3 linked regions of the Asanoa ferruginea genome follow. The protein of the gene in region 1 interacts with the protein of each later gene in a pairwise test. Links are inferred from orthologs where the notes say so. Each region holds a gene or a part of one and is shown in the gene's direction. Other genes may lie near its edges.

What was found. Proteins that work in one complex are often made in the same cells at the same time.
Region 2: the proteins of ndk (region 1) and ung interact in binary tests that used the Escherichia coli proteins (3 or more experiments, as listed by UniProt). The link is inferred for Asanoa ferruginea from one-to-one orthologs.
Region 3: the proteins of ndk (region 1) and DFJ67_RS14245 interact in binary tests that used the Escherichia coli proteins (3 or more experiments, as listed by UniProt). The link is inferred for Asanoa ferruginea from one-to-one orthologs.

The regions. Positions count from the first base shown.
Region 1 is NZ_QUMQ01000001.1:268,423-273,368, reverse strand. The notes cover bases 1,136-4,116. They hold ndk (nucleoside-diphosphate kinase), read left to right. Parts: upstream 1,136-2,406; coding sequence 2,407-2,826; downstream 2,827-4,116. Other genes in these bases: DFJ67_RS01275 (DUF4032 domain-containing protein), read right to left, coding at 2,969-4,116. In the rest of the region: more of DFJ67_RS01275, read right to left, coding at 4,117-4,243; DFJ67_RS01270 (SAM-dependent methyltransferase), read left to right, coding at 4,308-4,946. UniProt on the Escherichia coli protein: Major role in the synthesis of nucleoside triphosphates other than ATP. The ATP gamma phosphate is transferred to the NDP beta phosphate via a ping-pong mechanism, using a phosphorylated active-site intermediate.
Region 2 is NZ_QUMQ01000001.1:1,287,174-1,291,155, reverse strand. The notes cover bases 1-3,000. They hold ung (uracil-DNA glycosylase), read left to right. Parts: upstream 1-1,158; coding sequence 1,159-1,842; downstream 1,843-3,000. Other genes in these bases: tsaD (tRNA (adenosine(37)-N6)-threonylcarbamoyltransferase complex transferase subunit TsaD), read left to right, coding at 2,963-3,000; rimI (ribosomal protein S18-alanine N-acetyltransferase), read left to right, coding at 2,530-2,970; tsaB (tRNA (adenosine(37)-N6)-threonylcarbamoyltransferase complex dimerization subunit type 1 TsaB), read left to right, coding at 1,865-2,533; tsaE (tRNA (adenosine(37)-N6)-threonylcarbamoyltransferase complex ATPase subunit type 1 TsaE), read left to right, coding at 677-1,162; DFJ67_RS06295 (alpha/beta fold hydrolase), read left to right, coding at 1-680. Outside these bases: more of tsaD, read left to right, coding at 3,001-3,982. UniProt on the Escherichia coli protein: Excises uracil residues from the DNA which can arise as a result of misincorporation of dUMP residues by DNA polymerase or due to deamination of cytosine.
Region 3 is NZ_QUMQ01000001.1:2,989,219-2,993,060, forward strand. What follows is about bases 1-2,860. They hold DFJ67_RS14245 (5-formyltetrahydrofolate cyclo-ligase), read left to right. Parts: upstream 1-1,083; coding sequence 1,084-1,638; downstream 1,639-2,860. Other genes in these bases: DFJ67_RS14240 (GGDEF domain-containing protein), read right to left, coding at 1-963; DFJ67_RS14250 (FmdB family zinc ribbon protein), read right to left, coding at 1,635-1,955; DFJ67_RS42685 (hypothetical protein), read right to left, coding at 2,058-2,231; DFJ67_RS14255 (translation initiation factor 2), read left to right, coding at 2,271-2,591; DFJ67_RS14260 (DUF2231 domain-containing protein), read right to left, coding at 2,592-2,860. Outside these bases: more of DFJ67_RS14260, read right to left, coding at 2,861-3,077; DFJ67_RS14265 (Fur family transcriptional regulator), read left to right, coding at 3,248-3,691; DFJ67_RS14270 (oxygenase MpaB family protein), read left to right, coding at 3,711-3,842. UniProt on the Escherichia coli protein: Involved in the removal of 5-formyltetrahydrofolate.

The DNA.
Region 1 (4,946 bases):
TCGCGGAAGGCGGCCGCCCAGAGCTCGAGCTTCGCGCCCCGGTTGACCACCCGCGGCGGGTAGGTGAAGCGCACGCCCTTCGCCCGCAGGTCCTCGTAGACCGACATGACGTCGCCGACCTCGAGGTTGAGGTGTACCAGCCGCCGGTTGACCGGGGACGCGTCGCGGATCTCCCGGAGCACCATCCGGGTGTCGCCGGACGCCAGCACCGCGTTGTGCTCCCCGCCGTCGATCTCCAGGAAGCCGAGCATGTCGCGGTAGAAGGCGACCGACCGAGGCAGGTCGCGCACCAGGAAGGTCAGCCCGACGCCGTGGATGGTCGCCCCGGTCGCACCGGGCCGGGCGCTCGGGTAGGCGGTGAACAGATCGCCGAACACATCCTCGTCGCCGTCCTTGCCACCCGAGGTGCGCGACGGCTCGTCGTCGGTCACGCCCGCGGCAAGGCCGCCGGCACCGACCGCGGCGCCAGCCAGCACGGCGTCTGCGGTGCCGCGATCGGCATCGGCGGTGGTCGGCGCCTCGGCCAGCAGGGGACCGCTCGCCGACGCGGCGCTATCGTCAGCCCGACCCCCCTCGGGGGTAGCAGCCGCGGAATCCCCGCCGCTCTGCGCACGGCTCGCGGCGGTCCCGCCCGATGCCGCCAGATCCTCGCCGAGGTCGTCGTCACGCCGGATGCGGCTCGCACCCGAACCCGACGTGACCTCATCGTCGGCTGGCTCGGTCGGGCCGGCGGCCGCGCCGGATGCGGCCAGGTCCTCGTCTGCGACCTGAGTGCGGCTCACACTCGGGCCAGATACCGAATCGTCGCCGGCAGGGTCGTCCCGCCGCCGCGTGCCGCTCGCGTCCCGGTCCGATGGGGCCTGATCGTCGGCGGGGTCGTCTCCCCGACTGGGCCTCGCGTCTGGGTCCGGCGGCGCCTGATCGCCGACGGGGTCGTCTCCCCGGCTGGGCCTCGCGTCCGGGTCCGGTGGCGCCTGATCATCGGCGGGGTCGTCGCCCGGCTTGGCGGAGCTGCTGGGTCCAGCGGACCTCGCCCGGTCATCGCCAAGATCGTCGCCAAGGTCGTCGTCCCGGCGGATGCGGCTCACGGGCGGGCCTGAGGCCGCAGCGCCGTTGGTGGGCCCGCCCCCGCCACTGCTCGCAGGACCGCTCGACGCCGCCAGATCCTCGTCGCTCCGCGCCGCCCGGCGGGCGTCCCGGCCAGCGGGCGCCCAGCCTTCCTCAACGTCTTCGCCGCTGCCAGTCGTGCCGGATGCAGCAGGCTCGTCGACAGCGGCGCTGCCCCGAGCCGAAGGCGGCCGACCACCGGCATCGGCCCACGCACCACCGCGCGCCGGGCGGGCCTCAGCAGCCGGCGGCGAGACCTCGGTATCGTCCGACCCCCGCGCCGGCCGGCTCACCCGCCGCTCGGCGAACAGCGGATCGGCCCAGGTGGCCTGCGAGTCGAAGTCGAACACGTCGTCCGGCCCGGCACCCGCCCGCTGCCCGGGCACGTCGGGGGCGGGAGGCGGGGCGGTGGCGGTGGCCGTACCCCCGGAGCCCTCAGCTTTTGCCGCGCGCTCCGCGCGCGTCAACCGCGGATCAGGCCGCGCCCGGCGGGTCAGTGGCGGCGCCGGCTCCGGCGGATCGACCAGGGTGCCCTCGACGACGATCGGCCCGCCCGGGGTCTGGTGGACGACCACCGGCTCGGCCGGCTCGCGCAGGCCGCTGAGCTCGTCGGTCAGGTCGGCGGTGGTGGTCTCGATGGTCTCGACGGGCGCCGCAGCACCGTAGCCGCTGTCAGGACGGTCCCAGTCGTCATCCTCGAGCGGGCCCATGTCGGTCTCGCGGGCGGCGGCCGCCTCGGCGTGGGTCAGGACCTCGTCCCAGAGGATGCGGATGTGCCGCGGGTCGTCGATCGCCACCATGATGGGCAGGCTGGCGCCCACGTCGGGCCACTTGGCCACCGGCACCCGCGGGTCGCGCATGCGCACCAGCCGACCGGCCACGCCCGGCGCGTCGATCAGCACCTGTAGCTCGCACCGCCCGAACACCGACGACGCCGGTGGTTCGGAGACGGTGTGCACGTGTGCGGTGCCGGCGACCCAGGCGCGGGCACCGCCCCGGATCGTGGTGACCAGCACGAGCCCGACGGCCAGCACGATCAGCGCGATGCCGAGTGCCACGATCGCCAGGCTCTTCATGCCGATCCCGAACAGGACCACGAACAGCGCACAGGTGCCCAGCACCGCGGCGAACAACTTCCGGACCGGTGCGAGCGGGCGGCGGTTGCCGTTCGCCACAGTGGACCTCCCCTGAGTCACCAAGAAGGCTAGGCCCCGCGCGCCCGCCGAGGGAAGAGCCGGAGGGAAGCGGGTGATCCGCCCTCGGTAGGCTGAACCCCCAGCTTCAGGAGGGTGTTTCAACGTGTCCAGCACTACGGTCGAGCGCACGCTCGTGCTGATCAAGCCCGACGCGGTCCAGCGCGGCCTGGTCGGCGAGATCCTGAGCCGCTTCGAGCGCAAGGGCCTGACCATCGACGTGCTGGTCAAGCGCATGATGGACGCCGACCTCGCCGACGCGCACTACGCCGAGCACGTCGAGAAGCCGTTCTACCCGCCGCTCAAGGAGTTCATGACCAGCGCGCCGCTGGTCGCCCTGATCCTGAGCGGCGACACCGCGATCGAGGTCGTTCGCACCCTGGTCGGCGCCACCGACGCCCGCAAGGCCGCGGCCGGCACGATCCGCGGCGACCTCGCGCTCTCCAACCGGGAAAACCTCGTCCACGCGTCGGACTCACCCGACAGCGCCAAGCGCGAGATCGCCCTCTGGTTCCCGAAGGCCTAGTTCAGAGCCAAGAGATCAAGAGCTGGTCCCGGGTCCGCGGGGGGCACGACCGTCGCTCCCGCCGGGGACCGCTCGCTGACGCTTCGCTGCCAGCCTCGCGGCCGAGCCGGGTCCGCGGTGGTGCCTCGCCGTCGCGGCCCGGTCATGGCTCGTCGTGGGACATGGCCTCGAGCATGTCCGGGGTCAGCGCGACCAGTTGGCCGGTCGCCGCTTCGGCGACCGCCATGCCCGCCGCTGACGCGGGCGGGACGGTGCGATCGCGCAACGCCGCGATCGCGGCCTCGTCGCCCACGTCGGCGCCGGCCTGCTCGCTGAGCAGCCAGCGGACCTCGAGCAGGTCGCAGTAGGCCTGGATCGGCTCGCCCAGGTCGGCCACCCGGGCCATGCCGGGCCGGAGCACCTCGTCGATCCAGCGCAGGGCGGCCGACGCGTCGGCCATGTCGGTGTGCGACTGCTGCTGGACGTGTGCCTGGAACGCGCGCATGTCGAGCAGCAGGATGCGGGCCTGGCCCTCGCCCACGTCGAGGCCGGTCAGGTCGTGCAGCTGCGACGCGTGGTAGCGCCGCGCCGCCACCGCGACCTTGAGTCGCAACTGGTCGGTGCCGGCCGAGGACACCAGATTGACCTCGTCGACCGCGAAACCCAGGTCGTGCAGTTGCCGGATCCGCGACTCGACCTGGTAGCGGTCGTCGTAGGAGAACACCGGTTCGGCGTGCAGCACGTCCCACAGGGCCTGGTAGCGCGACCCGACCGACTCGGCCGCCGCGATCAGGTCGTCGAACTGCTCCGGCGGCTGGTCGAGCCGCAGCGCGACGTCGACCAGGCCGCCGGCCACGTTCTCGACCATGATGTCGATGTCGTGGGCCCGCTGTCCGTTGGACAGCCGTGGGTGGATCTCGCTGGTCTCGGCGTCCACCAGGTAGGCCTGGAGCACCTGGCCGTCGCGGGAGAAGAGCGTGTTGGCCAGCGAGCAGTCGCCCCAGAACAGGCCGTGCCGGTGCAGGTCGACCAGCAGGCTGGCCAGCGCGTCGAGCAGGCGGTCGCGGTGTGCCGTCTGGTCGGGTGGGATCCGCATCAGCAGCCGCCGGTATTGCCACGACCGCTCCAGATAGCGGGTGACCAGGATCGCGGTGTCCTCCTGCGGCTGCACGACCAGGCCGGCCGGCCGCACCGCAGGCAGGGCGCGGGCCTCCAGGTCGCGCAGCACGGCGTACTCCTTCTGCGCGATCCGGACCGGCAACTCCTTGAGCGCCCAGCGCGCCCCGTCGGTGTCGACGAAGCGCACCAGATGCCGGCTCGGGCCGACCGGGACGTCGCGCAGTGGCACCTCGGTCGCGTCCCAGGTCGCCAGCGGCTGCAGCCACGGAAGAGCCAACAGACCCGGCGACGTCGACCGCAGTCGCAGGTCAAGGCCCATTCACCTGAGATACCCGAGAGCGCAGCGTTTCACACGGCCGGCCGCGCACTGGCAAGCTGCGCCGATGGACCGTGAACAGATGTCCGGGATCGCGCATGCCGACCACCCGATCAAGTCCCCGCTCGACGACGACGCCGTGCGCGCCCTGCTCGCTCGCGCCCTCCCGCGCGGCGACGAGCGGATCCTCGACCTCGGCTGCGGCGGCGGTGAGTGGCTGCTGCGAGCGCTGGCCATGCACCCGGGGCTGCGGGCCGAGGGTGTCGACATCTCCGCGGCCGCGTTGGAGCAGGCCCGCGCGAGTGCGATCGACCGCGGCGTCGAGGACCGCCTGGTGCTGCACCAGAGCGAGGCGGAGGCCTTCTCCGCGCCGCACGGTTTCGACCTGGTGCTCAGCGTCGGCGCCGCACATGCCTTCGGCGGCCTGCTGCCGACCTTGGCGGCGGCGCGCAAGCACCTGGCGCCGGGAGGCCGCGTGCTGATCGGCGACGGCTTCTGGATCGCCGACCCGTCACCCGAGGCGGTGGAGATGCTCGGCGACTTCACCGACCTCGCGACCACGATGGACCGGGTCAAGGCCGACGGCTGGACGCCGGTCCACGGTCACGTCAGCACCCGCCGGGAGATGGACGACTACGAGTGGGCGTGCTGGGGGTCGCTGTCCTCGTGGGCGCTCGACCATCCGTCCGACCCCGACAGCGCCCAG
Region 2 (3,982 bases), 1.0 Mb from region 1 along the record:
GCGAATACGAGCTGCCCGCGCTCGGCGAGACGCTGCACGCGGTGCTGCAGGAGACCGTCCCCGAGGGCCCGATGATCCTGATCGGCCACTCGATGGGCGGCATGACCATCATGGCGTTCGCCGAGCTCTACCCCGAGTTCTTCGACGACCGGGTCAAGGGCTGCGTGCTGATGGCCACCTCGGGTGGTCTGATCGACGAGACCCGGCTGGGGCTGCCCGCCGTGATCGGCCGGGTCGGCGGCCCGCTGCTCCCGCTCGTCAACAGCGCCACCCGGCTCACCGGCCCGACCATCGACCGGGCCCGCACCGCGGCCTCCGACCTGGCCTGGCTGCTCACCCGCCGCTACGGCTTCGGCGAGTCCCGGCCCAGCCCGTCGCTGGTGTCCTATGTGGAGAAGATGAACTCGCGCACCTCGGTCGACACGGTCGCCCGTTATCTGCGCACCCTCTACACGCACGCCCGCTACCCGGCCCTGGCCGCGCTCGAACGCACGCCCACGGTGATAATCGTCGGCGACAAAGACATGATCACGCCGGTCGCGCACTCCGAAGAGATCCTGCGGCACCTGCCCGACGCCGAGTTCGTGAAGGTCAACGACAGCGGCCACGTCGTCATGCTCGAACACGCCGACGAAGTCAACGCGACGCTCATCGCCTTTCTGGAGAAGACCTCAGCATGATCGAGCTGACCACTGTGGACGACACCCGGGCGTTCGGTGCCCGGCTGGCCGCGCTGCTGCGCCCCGGCGACCTGGTCGTGCTCACCGGCCCGCTGGGCGCTGGCAAGACCGCGCTGGTGCAGGGCATCGGCGCCGGGCTGCGGGTGCAGGGCGACGTCACCTCGCCGACCTTCGTGATCGCCCGGGTGCACCGGCCCGATCCGGCCCGCGGCGGCACGGTCGCGCTCGTGCACGCCGACGCCTACCGGATCGGTGCGGCCGCCGACCCGCTCGCCGAGATCGACGGGCTCGACCTCGACGCCTCGATGGACGACGCGGTCACCGTGGTCGAGTGGGGCGAAGGCATCGTGGAGCAACTGCGTGACGACCATCTGGGCGTACGCATCGACCGGCGCGACGACGACACCCGGGTGATCACCCTGGAGCCGGCCGGCGGCGACTGGGCCAGCCGGGTGGCCGCGCTGACCGAGGACGCCCGATGAACCTCACCGACCTGCTGCCGAGCGAGTGGCAGACCGCGCTGGCGCCACACCTCGACCCGGCCGCGACCGCCGACCTGAGCGCCTTCGTGGCGGCCGAATACGCCGCGACCACGGTCTTCCCGCCGTTACCCGACCTGTTCACCGCCTACCGGCTGTGCAAGCCGGCCGACACCCGGGTGGTGATCCTCGGCCAGGACCCCTACCACAAGGCCGGGCAGGCACACGGGCTCAGCTTCAGCGTCCAGGCCGGCGTCCGGGTCCCGCCATCGCTGCGCAACGTCTACAAGGAGTTGGCCGCCGACCTCGGCTCCGCCGCTCCCGACGGTGGTGACCTCCGTGGCTGGGCCACCCAGGGGGTGCTGCTGCTCAACGCGGTGCTCACGGTGCGCGAGGGAGCCGCGGGGTCACACGCCAACAAGGGTTGGGAGGCGTTCACCGACGCCACCATCCGGGCGCTCGAAGACGAGCCCGACCGGGTGGTCTTCCTGCTCTGGGGCAGCTACGCCCGCAAGAAGGCGGCCCTGGTCAGCAACCCCGCCCACGTGGTCATCGAGGCCGGCCACCCGAGCCCGCTCAACCCGCGCGGGTTCCTGGGCAGCCGCCCGTTCAGCGCCGCCAACAAGGCCCTCGCCGACGCCGGCCAGCCCACGATCGACTGGAGCCGTTCGGCGCCCGCCTGACCACCCGGATAAGGTGCATATCGTGCTTGCTCTCGTCGTCGACACCTCCACCCAGGCCGTCCTGGCCGCCGTGGTCGAGGTCACCGCGACCGGTTTCGCCGTGCGCTCCCAACACCGCACGGTCGACCAGCGCCCGCAGCACGGCGAGCGGATGGCTCCGCTGGTCGAGCTCGCGCTCTCGCAGGCCGGTGCCACCGTCCGCGACCTGGGCGCGATCGTGGCCGGCACCGGCCCCGGCCCGTTCACCGGCCTCCGAGTGGGTCTGGTCACGGCGGCCAGCATGGGCCAGACGCTGGGCATTCCGACCTACGGGGTGTGCTCCCTCGACGCGATCGGCGGCGCGCCCGGGCAGGTGACGCTGGTCGCGACCGACGCGCGCCGGCGCGAGGTCTACTGGGCGATCTACGACCAGGACGGCTCCCGGCGCGAAGGCCCACACGTCGACCAGCCGGCCCGCGTCGCCGAACTGGCCGCGGACGCGACCGTGGCGCTCGGCGACGGCGCCCTGCTCTACGCCGACCGGCTGGATCTCAAGGTGCTCGACGAGCCGCGCTACCCCACGGTCGAAGGGTTCGCCGCCCACGCCGCCGAGCGGATCCGCGCCGGTGCGCCGAGCGAGCAACTCATCCCGCTCTACCTCCGCCGGCCCGACGCCGTCGCGGCGGGAGGGCACAAGCCGGTGCTGCCGTGATCGTCACGCTCACCCGGCTGCGCTGGTGGCACATCGCCGCCCTGCTGCCGATCGAGGAAGACCTGTTCGGCGCCGAGAAGTGGTCGGCCGGCATGTTCTGGAACGAGCTGTCCAGCGGCCACTACTACCTGGTCGCCGAAGACGAGCAGGAGCGCATCCAGGGGTACGGCGGCCTGGCGGTCAACGGCGACGAGGCGTGGATCCAGAACATCGCGGTCCGGCGCGACGCGCAACGCCAGGGCATCGGTCGGATGATGCTGGAGGCGTTGCTCGCCGAGGCCGCCCGGCAGAAGGCACCCGCCGTGCTGCTGGAGGTGGCGATCGACAACGCACCGGCCCAGAAGCTCTACGCCACCTACGGTTTCGAGCCGATCGGCGTACGCCGTGGTTATTACCAACCAAGCAACACAGACGCACTGGTGATGAGACGTGACTGACGAACCCCTGGTCCTCGGCATCGAGACCTCTTGCGACGAGACGGGCGTTGGCATCGTCCGCGGCACCACGCTGCTCGCCGACGCGCTCGCGTCCAGTGTGGACCTGCATGCGCGGTTCGGTGGTGTGGTGCCCGAGGTGGCCAGCCGGGCACACCTGGAAGCGATGGTGCCGACGATGCAGCGGGCGCTCGACGAGGCCGGCGTGACGCTGGCCGACATCGACGCGATCGCGGTCACCGCCGGCCCCGGCCTGGCCGGCGCGCTGCTGGTCGGCGTGGCCGCCGCGAAGGGCTACGCGATGGCCGCCGAGAAGCCCGTCTACGGCGTCAACCACCTGGCCGCACACGTCGCCGTCGACACCCTGGAACACGGCCCGCTGCCGGCGCCGGCGATCGCGTTGCTGGTCTCCGGTGGTCACTCGTCGCTGCTGCTGGTCGACGACCTGGCCGGCGGGGTGACCCCGCTCGGTTCGACCATCGACGACGCGGCCGGCGAGGCGTTCGACAAGGTGGCCCGGCTGCTCGGCATGCCGTTCCCGGGCGGCCCGCCGATCGACCGGGCGGCCCGCTCCGGGCAGGTCACGATCCAGTTCCCGCGCGGCCTGACCGCGGCCAAGGACCAGGCCGCACACCGGTTCGACTTCTCGTTCTCCGGCCTTAAGACCGCCGTCGCCCGCTGGGTCGAGGCCCGCGAGCGGGCCGGCGAGCCGGTGCCGGTCGACGACGTGGCGGCGTCCTTTCAGGACGCGGTCTGCGACGTGCTGACCGCCAAGGCGATCGCCGCGTGCCGCCAGCACGGCGTCGACACGCTGGTGATCGGTGGCGGGGTGGCCGCCAACTCGCGGCTGCGGGCGATGGCCGAGGAGCGGGCGGCGAAGGTCGGCATCACCGTGCGGGTGCCGCGCCCGAAGCTCTGCACCGACAACGGCGCGATGGTCGCCGCGCTGGGCTCGCACCTGGTCGCGGCCGGCGTCCGCCCCAGCCGGCTGGATCTTCCGGCCGACTCTGCGATG
Region 3 (3,842 bases), 2.7 Mb from region 1 along the record:
GCCGCGGAGTTGGTCGCGGCTCGTCGTCAGCGCCCGCACGTAGGCCTGGGTCTCCCGGGTCATCCGGTTGAACGCGACCGCCAGCCGCCCGACCTCGTCGCGGCCGCGCACCGGCACCCGGGCCGCCAGGTCACCACCCGCCGCCCGATCGGCCGCACCGGCGAGTTCGGCCAGCGGCCGGGTCGTCGTGCGGGCCAGCCACCAGGCGGCGCCGACGGCGAACAGGCCGGCCAGCACCACGGCGGCGACCAGCAGCCCGTAGAGGGCCTGAGGCTCGCCGGCCGGCACCGAGAGCACCAGCGGCAGCGGCTGGCCGGCGGACGGGCCGACGCGGCGAACGAACCGGCCACCGGCGGTCTCGGCGACGTTGTCACCGCGTACCCCGGCAGCAGCGGCGACCACGTCGGCGAGCGCACCCGGCGACTCGGTGCTGTGCACCGCGGACCCGCCCTGGAGCAGGGTCACCGCGGTGCCGGTGGCGCCACCGAGCCGGCCGATCATGGCGGCGTCGAGGTCATGGGTCGCCCAGATCACTCCGAGCGGCGCACCGGCCGCGTCCCGCGTCTCGATCCCGACGGCGAGGCCCAGGAACGGGCCGGCGTCCGTGGGCCGCGCGCAGTCGGCCCACGGACGGGCCGGAGATCCGGGCGTGCGCAGCCGGGGTACGCCGTCCGCGTTCTCGACCACGACGCCGGAGGCGAGCCCGCGGGCGACCACCTGGCTGGCGATGTCGGTCTGGCGGGCCGGGTCGGCGGTCACCGCGACCGCGTCGGCGGCGGCCTGTAGCTGTAGGCAGAGGGAGCTGACCGAGGTGCGCACCGCGGTCGCCGCGACGCCGAGCCGGTCAACCGCGCGGTCCCGGCCGACGGCGCTCACCGTGCCGCCGACGAAGAGCGCACCGAGCAGCACCGGTCCCAGCACGACGGCCAGGAACGCGGCGGTCAGCCGCCCGCGCAGTGTCACGAACTCCCCCTTCGGGCCGTGCCATGCTCGGCGGTGGCGTTGGCCTCGAAGGTCTAACCGGGTAAGGGTCGGGAGTGTTGCGTGCCGGATTTATCGCATAGTGGGCTGACGAAGGCTGACATGCGGGCGGAAGTGCTCGCCCGCCGCCAAGCGCTGCCCGCTTCCGCCCTCGCGGATGCCGCCGCGCGGGTGACGGCGGCGGTCGCCGACCTCGTCCGGACGAGCACCCCAAGACTGGTCTGCGGGTACGTGCCGATGGGCAGCGAACCTGGCGGAGCCGACCTGCCGGCGGCGCTGCGGGCCGCGTTGGCCGAAGAGGCCGAGGTGTTGCTGCCGGTGTTGCGCCCGGACAACGACCTGGACTGGGCCGCGTACGACGGGATGCTGGTCCCGGCTCGCCGGGGGCTGCGGGAGCCGCCCGGGGAACGGCTCGAACGCGCGGCGATCACCGGGGCCGACCTGATCGTGGCGCCGGCAGTCGCGGTCGACCGGCGCGGGATGCGGCTCGGGCGGGGTGGCGGTTCCTACGACCGGGCGCTGGCGAGGGTGCGCGACGGCGTGCCGATCGTGGCGCTGCTGCACGACGGTGAGCTGGTCGACCGGGTGCCGGACGCGGCACACGACCAGCGGGTGACCGGGGTGATCACCCCGGCCGGGGGACTGCGCTGGCTTTAGCTCGACGACGCCGGCGTGCTCGTGGCCGCCTTGGCCGGCTCTGACTTCGGCTTGGACTCGGTCTTGGTCTCGGTCTTCGACTCCGACTTGCCGTCGGACTTGGACTCGGACTTGACCTTGGTGTCGCCGCCGTTGACCCCGTTGCGCGAGTCGGTGCGGTAAAAGCCGGAGCCCTTGAACACGATGCCGACCGAGTTGAAGACCTTACGCAGGCGGCCCTCGCACTCGGGGCACACGCTCAGCGGCTCGTCCTTGAACGACTGGACGGCCTCGAGCTGGTGTCCGCACTCGGTGCAGGCGTACTGGTAGGTCGGCACGGCTTCCTCCGGATCTTGCGCGGTGGGTGCGGTGGGTCTGGCACTCAGCGTATCCGAGTGCCAATGGTGCGGCATCGGACCAGCATTCGTCCAGCTACAACGTCAACTCCAGTGCGGCGGGACGTCTTCCCAGAGCCGCTCGTCGTTGGTGTTCCGTTGCTCACCCCAGCCGTGATCCGTGTCGTCGGCCGTCTGCTCCGGGAGCAGGAACTCGTCACCGGTGAGGTCGACGGGACGCTCGTCATCGGGTGTAACTGGCGGTTCCACGCGGTTCACGAGGGCAGCGTACCCGTGCGTTCGGTAGCGTCGGTCGCCGTGACGTACGACGACCCGAACCTCGACCCGTGGCGGCGACCCGGCCCCGGCGCCGAGCCTGTCCCGGGTCGCCCTGGACAGCCGCCGGCCGTACCCCCGACTGGTTATTCGGGGCCGCCATCGACGGACCCGCCGCCGGCGGGGTGGCGGCCGCCCACCTATGTGCAGCCGCCACCACCCCGGCAACTCGCGCCGCAGGATCTCGACAAGGTCGAGGCGCAGGAGAAGGACGCCCGCACCCTCACCTATGGCGTCGCGCTGGTCGCCGCCGCGGTGATGGTCGTGCTGAGCTGCCTGCTCTGCTCCAGGGTGCTGTTCTAGTTAGGGGACGGCGCCTTCCCAGACCGCGTGCGCGCCGCTGTCGCCGGTGAGGAAGACGTAGATGCCGGTCGCGACGGCGAGCGCGATGATCACCACGCTGAACGCCAGGTTGACCCAGACCGGCAGGTGCGGCACCCGGCGGCTGCCGCTGGTGATGAAGAGCATGACGAGCGTCACGATGCCCAGCGCGAGAGTGAACCACCAGGTGCGGTCGCCGTAGCTCTGGTGCTGGCTGACCTTGTCGAGAATTTCGGGGGAGAAGCCGGCGGCGACGAGGCGGGCCTGGAGGTCTTCACCGGACTGCGTCGCGAGAAAGGCCGCGACTGGTGCGACGACGGCGAGGGCGAGGGTGGCCCAGCCGATTTTGCCGCGAACCTTGGGAACCAGCGCGTAAACCACGGCGGCGAGGCAGAGCAACGGGATGAAGACCACGGCCGCGTGGATGATCAGGGGGTGGGCCGGTATGCCCAGTATCTGGTTCAACACGCGGGCCTCCTATTTCAATATGCGTGACAGCGTACGGCCGGTCCCCGCCGCTGAAGAGTCCTTACGACGGGGACACGTGGGGTGGGCGGGGTTCGGTTCATCGTTCAACCAAATCGTCGATGAACTGCTCGTATCTTGAACGTTTCCAGGCTGCGTGCTTCCATTGCGCCATGTCCGAGACGGCGGAGGAACGGGGCGCGGTGCTGCTGCGGTCCCGCGGCATGCGGGTGACCCGCCCGCGGATCGCCGTGCTCGAAGTGCTGGCCGGCGGCGGCCACCTCGAGGTCGACGAGATCGCGACGGCCGTCCGCGCCCGCCTCGAATCCGTTTCCACCCAGGCGGTGTACGACGTGCTCGGCGCGCTGTCCCGGGCCGGCCTCGCCCGGCGGATCGAGCCGGCCGGCAGCCCCGCGCGGTTCGAGGCGCGGGCCGGCGACAACCACCACCACGTGGTCTGCCGGGCCTGCGGCGCGATCGCCGACGTCGACTGCGCCACCGGTTCGGCGCCCTGCCTCGACCCGGTCGGCGCGGGCGGGTTCGTGGTCGACGAGGCGGAAGTGACCTTCTGGGGTCTGTGCCCCGACTGCCAGCAGCGCAAAGCCAGCGACGACTGACCGTGGCAGGCTAGACCTCATGGCGGATCTGGGGCTTTTCGGACCGGGCACGGTGAGCTGGCGGGTGCATGCCGAGCCGATCCTCTTCGTCGGCGGTCTCCGTTCCCTCTTTCTCCAGGCGCTGCATCCCCGGGCGATGGCCGGGGTGGCG